Regions from separate parts of the Cytobacillus sp. FSL R5-0377 genome, predicted to be linked through region 1. Evidence: riboswitches for the same ligand, from Rfam matches in the RefSeq annotation. Region 1 holds a riboswitch; the other holds the start of a gene.

Region 1 (4,458 bases):
TTGATATTGAAACAGTGAGAGAATACAAGGAGCAAGTTATTTCATATATGGCTGAAGCATTTAATTGGGATGCTGCTGCAAAAAGTAATTTCGAGAACCAGCTGGGCCAGGAATTAAGCTCTGCCATAGACCCTGCTGATCATGACTAAAACTCTCCGGACGGGGAGTTTTTTTCTTATGAGGAGATTTTAAACAAAAGGGACAGTCCGCTGTCATACAATTATATATATAGGTAGCGGAGGTGGGTTATGTACAACGTTCTAATGTTTGTTGACTCGGGGGTTGATGATTCAATTGCGCTGATGTATGCCCTTCAGCACCCTGAGATTAATGTAGTAGGTGTGGTCAGTGCTTATGGCAACATAACCAAAGAGGAATCCATTAATAACACTGCCTATTTACTGACCCTCGCAGGCAGAGAGGACATTCCGATTATTGCAGGAGCAAGCGGGCCGTTATCCGGTGATACTGCTGTGTTTTATCCTGAAATACATGGGGAGGAAGGACTTGGGCCCATTCAGCCTCCAAAGGATTTTAACAGTGAAATAGAGGTTCATGATATCAATAAAATTATTGAAATAGTTAATGAATATAAGAATAACCTGGTGATCGTTGGTGTAGGGAGGCAGACGGATTTGGCGCTGCCGCTCATTCTGTATGGAAAGGATGCATACAAGGATGTAAATGCATTCTATTTAATGGGAGGTGCCTTTCTGGTTCCGGGAAATGTGACACCAGAGGCTGAAGCAAACTTTTACGCTGACCCCATTGCTGCGGATTCAGTGCTTGAAAAAGTAAAAAACATATATATATTTCCGTTAAATGTAACCAATAAAGCGATTATCCGGCCAGAGACGATTGAATTTATCGCGAATAACACCCAATCTCCTTTTAAAGATTTAATTAAGCCTGCATATGATTATTATTATGATTCTTACCAGGAGCTTGTTCCGGGAATTGAGGGTGCGCCGCTCCATGATGTTCTTGTTTTAAGTGTTCTCACAAATCCTGATCTCGTAAAATATGTTAAACGAAGAGTGAGAATTGAGCAGTTTGGAAAGGCCAAAGGAAAGAGCATCGCTGATTTTAGGCCTAAGCCTGAAGAGGAACCGGCGGAAACACTTGACAACATTGCGATGGAGCTTGACGTGGAGGGTTTTGTTATTGATTTTATGAAGGCTTTTCTCTATCAGAAGAATCAGAAATAGCTTTTGACACATTGTGTTGAAAGCTTTTTTATTTGTTTGAAGGGGAATAGACTGTTCACATAGAATCTAATATCATGGAAAACTTTTGCAGTAAACGGAAGATTCGTTAGGAAAAATAAAATGGCAATAAATCCATTTAGCTACATCATATATTAATAAGATCAAATGGAGGATTGTAAATTGCTGAAAAATAAAAAATTAAACATGACTCTTTCAATTCTTGGAATGGTCCTGGCCATTGCTCTGGCGTACACTGTCCTTGTCTTTTTAAATAAGGATGAACCTAAGATGCAAAAGACCTCGGCAAATGCGGAGGCACCCGAGGGATTAATGTACGAAGATTTAGGAGACTTTATTGCCTCCAGTCATACTTTTTATAATGAAACACTTGGATGGGGAAGAGACCGTAAAGTCAGCTGGCCAAAACAAAAAGAGCAGGCTGATTTAATCATAAACTCGCTTAAAAAAATATCAGCGGAGAATAAAGATCTTCAGACTGACTTGGACACGATAGCAAGTCTGGCGAAAACTGTGCAGTCGGGCACCAGGGAAAAGGACGCTTTAATCAAGCTTCACCGCTATTTTCATGATTTGGATATAGGTTTTAATGACTATAAAGATACAACCGATTATTTTGATGTGACCGAGTACAAAGGAGAAAGCTAATCTGCGGGTTGACAAGATATTTTCTTGACAGATAACCTCATATAAGATATTATAGTGATTGAAGTATTTGAGGTATATTTTTGAAGTCGTTAATTCACTTGGAATATTCGGCAGCCGAACATTCTTTTTAGTGAAACTGCGGCTTTTTATTATGTTTTATGCTCTTTAGGATTTTGAAAGAGTAAGTATGTGTTTGTAATTAAGAATAATTTGTGTGGACAGCTTAACGCTGAATGTTCTTCTTAATCATCTTCTGTAAACCAGACACTTCTCCGTATTTTTACTTCATTAAGTTTCTTACCATTTAAATATTAAAATCTCAGAGAGCATCTAATCGGAAAGGATTCCGATTCAACCTGATTCCCACTGGCGCGGTCTCGGAGCCGTAAGGATGGAAGAGAGGCAGGGCTTTCATTGTTTTAGGTAATAATTAATTAACTCAAATATATCTCTAATAAGGACAGTTTCTTACTGTCCTTTTTTATTTATTTTAAAAAAACACGAACATTTAAGTGAGTTTTAGTTTAATTATTTGTGTTTTTGTGCTATTATGGATTTATTAACATAGCTTTTCAAAATCGCAGTGACTGACGACAATGCGGAATTAACCGCTGGGGAGCTGCGTCTATGTATAGCCGGTCGTCTGGGCAGAGATAAGGGATACCCTTGTCTCCTTTTTCATAATAAAATGGAAAAGCCCGTAAGCCTAATAGGAGCTTTTCCTTTAGGAGGAATATGCATGGCGAAAAAAAAGATTATTCTTGATGGAATTGTTGTAGCAAAACATGTGAAGGATCAATTGAAGAATCGTATTGAAGACCTAAAGGGAAAAGGTGTTGTGCCTTGTTTAGCCACTATTTTAGTGGGGGATGATCCTTCTTCTGAAACCTATGTAAGGATGAAGGGCAATGCATGTGAGAAGCTTGGCATTTTATCAAAACGTATTCATATGTCAACTGACACAACAACAGAGGAATTATTAGATAAGATTGCAGAACTCAATAATGATCCATCTGTACATGGAATCCTTCTTCAGCATCCTGTACCTGGACATATAGATGAACGCAAAGCTTTCGAAGCCATTGCCATTGAAAAAGACGTAGATGGTGTTACAAGCCTCGGATATGGACAAACTGCTTTCGGATTTGGTGAATATCCGTCCTGTACACCTGCAGCTATTTTGGAAATTATGGATTATTATAAATTGGAAGCTGAAGGCAAGCATGCAGTTGTTGTTGGCAGAAGCCCTATCCTGGGAAAGCCGGTCTCTGCCCTTTTGCTTAATCGTAACGCAACAGTCACTACATGCCATTCATATACCCAAAACCTGCCGCAAATTGTAAAGCAGGCTGATCTTGTAGTTGCAGCTGTAGGAAAACCTAACTTTATTAAGGGTGAATGGCTAAAAGAAGGGGCTATCGTCCTTGATGCCGGTTATAATGAAGGAAATATTGGAGATGCAGAGTATGACAGCTGTTTTGAAAGAGCATTTGCTATCACTCCTGTTCCTGGCGGAGTAGGACCGGTTACAATTTCCATGCTTTTAAAACATACTGTACAGGCCGCTGAAAAGGCTCAAAATAAAGAGGGAATCGCCGTAAATAGTCAATTTATCACTAATTGAAAAATTGGCTTCCAAAAGGATTGACTTATAGTTGGGTGTCGTTTATTATTAGGTTAACGCTGTAAAGATCGTTATATACTTTTTGGATAAGTAGTCGTAGCTGCAAAGAAATGTAGGCGATCGTTCATCCTCATTTCTGGCACCTGCGACTTTTTTATGTTTAAGTTTAATGGTACATTTATAGTGAAAAACAATTTATTGGAGGCAACACAAATGAACACAGGTAAAGTTAAATGGTTTAATGCAGAAAAAGGTTTCGGATTCATCGAATCTTCAGAAGGTCAAGATGTATTCGTACACTTCTCCGCTATCCAAACTGAAGGTTTCAAAACTTTAGAAGAAGGTCAAGACGTAACTTTCGAAATCGTTGAAGGTAACCGTGGACCTCAAGCTGCTAACGTAACAAAAGCATAATTTTGCTTAATGAGGTGATGCATGTCTAATCATGCATCACCTTTTTATGTTTGCTTATCCACTTTGTAGCCTTCAGCATTCCTCAAAACAGATCTTCTGCAACACCTGCTTTTAGGATATGTATTTTTCATTTCACCCAATTAAAATTCTTCACTTACAAAAAGTTTAAAATTAGTGCAAACGGAAATGTAAAAAAGAGATGCAAACTGGAAAGCCTAGTAAAGTGTCAATGTCTTTATACAAAAACAAAAACAGTCTTTCAGTACCTAATAACATATGTAATTCAAGGAGGAACTTATATTTTGACAACTTTTTCAGATTTTGGCTTAAGTAATGAAATAGTAAAAGCCCTTTCCAATATGGGCTTCGAGGAACCAACACCTATTCAGGCACAGGCTATTCCAATTGGAATGCAGGGCAAGGATATGATTGGCCAGGCGCAGACTGGAACTGGAAAAACTACTGCTTTCGGTGTACCGCTTTTAGAGCAGATTGATTTAAACGAAGGAATTCAAGGCCTTGTCCTTGCTCCAACAAGGGAGCTTG
Region 2 (4,458 bases), 220 kb from region 1:
GGTGTCAAAGATGGCAAACCCTGCAGTTGTAGAACCGCCAGGACTATTAATATAAAGCGAAATATCCTTATCAGGGGATTCCGCTGCAAGAAATAGCAGCTGCGCAATCACACTATTGGCAACGGAATCATTGATTTCTTCACCAATCATGATAATTCGGTCTTTCAAAAGCCGTGAGTAAATATCGTAGGAGCGTTCTCCCCTGCTGGACTGCTCAATGACATATGGTATTGCTGTCATCTGTATCCCTCCTGTTCTTTGCGGATCTATGCCGCCATACAGAGAGTATTAGAAGGAGATGAAACACGCAGAACAGGCTTCTTCGCATGGCTTTCCAGAGATTGCAGGAAAGGAATCGACTTTATAAGGATGGATGGGTCCTCTGATGCCACTGAATGATGCAACAGTTGAAAAAGCTTTTCTTCCTCCTCATTTGCAAAAGCTTCTAAAGACTTATCTTCAACCGGATGCTGAAGCCGCTTCCGTGCACGGTTCAGCGTGGACTTCACTGCAAATTCAGTAGTCTGAAGGATATCTGCAATTTCTTTTGTTTTGTATCGGAACCCTTCCTTCATTGTAAAAATAACGGCCTGCTTTGCGGTCAGCCGATTTATTAGATGGCTGACTGCTTCTCCTTCAGTCGAGCTGGAATTCCTCTTTTCACCTTCAGGGGACTCCTCCAGCTGCTCCCGCTTTCTATTTCGAAGAGTGTCAATCCAGCAATTGTAAACAATCTTCTTTAAAAGCGCCTGATTAATTTTCTCAGGGGCATAATTTTTATAGGCGCGGACGATTGCTTCATGAGCCAGATCGTCCCCATCCCAGCGGTTTTGTGCAAGAAACCGGCTATATCTCTGCAGTGAAGGATAGATATCTGCCATACAGCTTTCCCTCTGCTTGAAGGAATTACTTGATTCAGCCTGAACTTTCCCATGCTTCATAAACCTGCTCACTCCTTTAATACATCTCTGCCTCTATAACGGGATAAGAAAGCAAAAAGATACGGGGGATTTAAATTTTTATCAGTTTATTCTTAGCATCGACGAAACTATACTGTGCAGATACAAAAAAGCCTCAATCCCGGCGGAATTGAGGCTGCATTTTTATATAACCCGTGATGTGATAATGCCTTCAATCTGATTAATCTGTTCAAGCAATCCAGGAATCACATCGCCATTGACTTTATTGTCGATATCAATCATGGTATACGCATATTCACCGCGGCTGCGGTTCACCATGTCTGCGATGTTAAGCTGGTAGCTTGAAATGGCAAGGGTGATTTGGCCGACCATGTTTGGAATGTTTTTATGAAAAGCAGTAACACGCCGCTTGCCGGTGTAAGGAAGCGCAGCATTTGGGAAATTCACTGAGTTTTTGACATTGCCTGTTTCAAGGAAGTGCTTCACCTGTCTTGCTGCCATGACTGCGCAGTTTTCCTCTGATTCTTTTGTTGATGCACCAAGGTGCGGAATGGCCACTGCGTTTTTCATTTTCAGGATATTCTCATTTGGGAAATCTGTAATATATTTGCCCACTTTTCCGCTTTCAAGGGCAGCTGTCATATCAGCTTCATTCACAAGCTCTCCGCGTGAGAAATTGAGAATGTGAACACCCTTTTTCATCATGCCAAACGCAGCTTCATTGAACATTTCCCTTGTATCATCGGTTAACGGAACATGGACAGTGATGTAATCAGATTCTGCAAACACCTGCTCAATGCTCATGGCACGCTGTACATTGCGGGACAGATTCCAGGCCGTATCGACAGAAATGAATGGATCAAAGCCAATAACATCCATATCAAGTTCAAGTGCATCATTGGCCACAAGTGCCCCGATTGCTCCTAACCCGATGACGCCGAGTGTTTTGCCTTTAATTTCTTTCCCGACAAATTGCTTCTTCCCTGCTTCTACAAGCTTAGGGATCTGTTCTCCTTCACCTTTCAGCGTTTTCGTCCAGGCGATGCCGGCAAAAAGATTCCGTGATGACGCCATTAAGCAAGTAAGCACCATTTCTTTAACAGCATTCGCATTAGCACCAGGTGTATTAAACACGACAATTCCCTGCTCAGTGCATTTCTCCACCGGGATATTATTCACGCCTGCACCCGCACGGGCGATTGCTCTTAATTGATCCCCAAATTCCATTGAATGCATATTAAAGCTGCGAAGAACAATCGCATCAGGATTGTCGCTTTCATTATCAATAGTAAAATAATCCTTGTTAAACACTTCCAGACCGCTTGGCGCAATGGCATTTAGTGTTTTAATGGTCTGCACTTTGTCTAAAGTCATGATACTCACTCGATTCTCCCCTTTTCAACTAACTTTGTCAGATTTTAAACAGAAAGAGGCAAGGGTAGAATCCCTTACCTCTGCCCAGGCGAACGGCTTCGACACTATGTGCTCCCCCGCGGTTATCCGCGTCTCGCCAGTTACACATAGCCTTTTCGGTTTTTTAAATCTTATCAAAGTCTTCTGAAAACTTCAACCTACTAAAGCGCTTACATTATAAAAAAATTAAATTATTTTTTTAGAGGAATAGTAAAGTATATTTTTCTGATTTTGTACATTATGCAGGAGAACAGATGATTTATGAAAAACTGCTATTCTACAAGTTAGTGATTTATTTTATTTTCTTTTTTCCATCCTGCTTCAACAAGACGAATGAGATAAATAGCAGCTAGAAAGAATAATGCCATCTTAAGGAATGTATTCGAATCCAGGATAGAATAGACAAAAAAGGATACCGAGTGCAGTTATAGAGGAAGTGCCGTAAAAATGAACGATAACCACTCTGCTCCTTGATAGGTAATTATTAAGGAAAAAACAACTCCTATGATGCCTACAACGGTAAGAAACGTGAATTCCTTGACACCTGGGGAGACAAAAACGTAAACTGCATAGGCTAAAAAAATGGCTGACATCAAAATCATTAAAACGATCCGGATTGATTTTCTGTTCATAATAAATATAAACTCCTTTTAAGCATTTAAAGACAGCTGCCTGTTAATGGCAGCAAGAAACAATGATAACGTCCAACCTCAGTTAAAATCGGCATTTTCTATGCTATTAAAAAATAGGAGTGAGTTATTTGTGGCAAGCATCGGTATTCCAGGTTTAATTGTAATTTTAGCTATCGCACTAATCTTAACCGGACCACCTAAACTGCCTCAACTAGGCAAAGCAGTCGGTGAGAATACAAGACACGAACACCATAAAGAAACTCTCATAATCTGAGCGTTTTTATTATTATTTGCGATTTTTCATTCGTTTCTCATCGAGATACTTCCATAAATGGTAATGCCCCCAAAATACTCCTGCATACAAGGAGACAAACAACCAGGCATACGGATAACCTGATGAAAATACAACAAAACCAATTAAGATGAGGACATACGGGAAAAAGAGAATCCAATAGCGTAAATCTTTAAAGGTATTAAAACTAAACATAAACTGACCTCCTTTTTAAAGCCTCGTGCGTAATCATTAGCTTACGATTATTTTAACACAATGAAAAAAATGGAATCTTATTAACCTAATAATTCCTGTAGATGCTAGGAATTTCAATATGCTCTTTGGGTATAATTGTTGTTTTTCACTTATAAAGGCTGCTCCTTGATTGCAGCGAAGGGATGTGTATGCGTGCTTCGGAATCTTACTACCTGATGCTCCCGATACAATCAACTCAGTAAGTTCATTCAAATAGCAGCAGCCATTGCAAAAACATTTTTTAACAAAAGAAAGAAAACCTAACCAGCAGGGTTAGGTTTCAGCATTTATATTAACCGTGATTCCTTTACCTCAGAATCTGGTGAACACTCGTACTCACCAGAGTATTCCACAAGTCCAATTTCGCAATTTTTGCCGATCTTGACATTTTTCCCTCTGACGACCAGAGCTGAGGTGCCCTCGAGTTCGATGTCATCCCCTTCAATTAATTCTGCCTCAAGCTTGAGGGGGAAGATTGATTTAATCAATTTGAACAGGCTTTCTCTATGCTGTGCTACTTTTATGACTCTTCCGCCAATCTCTTTCGCTTTACTTTCTCCAAATAGTTTAATATCAATTGTTTCGGCATTCAGCAAACCTTCTATCTTAAATGCCCCTTCTGCACGGAAAACCTCTGCTTCACAGTCTCCTGCAATTTTCGCTTTCCCGTTTATTACCATTTCATCACTTTTTGCAGAGCCTCCGATAGAGGAGCTGCCGGCTACCTCAAGCTTTTGGCACAGGACAGCTTCTGAAATGGAGGCAGAGCCATTGACCGATAAGGTTTCAGCTTTAACTGCACCATGTATCTTGGCTGCACCGCTGATTTTTCCTTTTTCGGTTTTTACGTTTCCATGGATTGTGCCGGTGCCATTGCAATTGAATTTCTCACATTCTATGTCATTATTTACTGTTCCCTTACCATTGATCTCAACTTTATGAAAAGCTCCGCCATTAACCGATCCAA

Evidence for each region. A riboswitch is a leader RNA that binds a small molecule or an ion and turns the genes downstream of it on or off. The one in region 1 is predicted to bind ZMP and ZTP.
Region 2: another riboswitch for ZMP and ZTP. It lies ahead of NSQ49_RS22235 (phosphoglycerate dehydrogenase); the one in region 1 lies ahead of NSQ49_RS21105 (bifunctional 5,10-methylenetetrahydrofolate dehydrogenase/5,10-methenyltetrahydrofolate cyclohydrolase).

The regions. Positions count from the first base shown of each region.
Region 1 covers NZ_JBBORA010000001.1:4,132,915-4,137,372, forward strand. The annotation lists gene NSQ49_RS21090 (glycerol-3-phosphate dehydrogenase/oxidase) at 1-149, shown strand, start outside; gene NSQ49_RS21095 (nucleoside hydrolase) at 249-1,208, shown strand; gene NSQ49_RS21100 (hypothetical protein) at 1,389-1,874, shown strand; ZMP/ZTP riboswitch at 2,448-2,530, shown strand; gene NSQ49_RS21105 (bifunctional 5,10-methylenetetrahydrofolate dehydrogenase/5,10-methenyltetrahydrofolate cyclohydrolase) at 2,614-3,498, shown strand; gene NSQ49_RS21110 (cold-shock protein) at 3,712-3,912, shown strand; gene NSQ49_RS21115 (DEAD/DEAH box helicase) at 4,215-4,458, shown strand, end outside.
Region 2 covers NZ_JBBORA010000001.1:4,355,763-4,360,220, reverse strand. The annotation lists gene clpP (ATP-dependent Clp endopeptidase proteolytic subunit ClpP) at 1-240, opposite strand, end outside; gene NSQ49_RS22240 (sigma-70 family RNA polymerase sigma factor) at 267-941, opposite strand; gene NSQ49_RS22235 (phosphoglycerate dehydrogenase) at 1,104-2,303, opposite strand; ZMP/ZTP riboswitch at 2,370-2,448, opposite strand; gene NSQ49_RS22230 (hypothetical protein) at 2,759-2,965, opposite strand; gene NSQ49_RS22225 (twin-arginine translocase TatA/TatE family subunit) at 3,096-3,239, shown strand; gene NSQ49_RS22220 (hypothetical protein) at 3,252-3,452, opposite strand; gene NSQ49_RS22215 (polymer-forming cytoskeletal protein) at 3,779-4,458, opposite strand, start outside.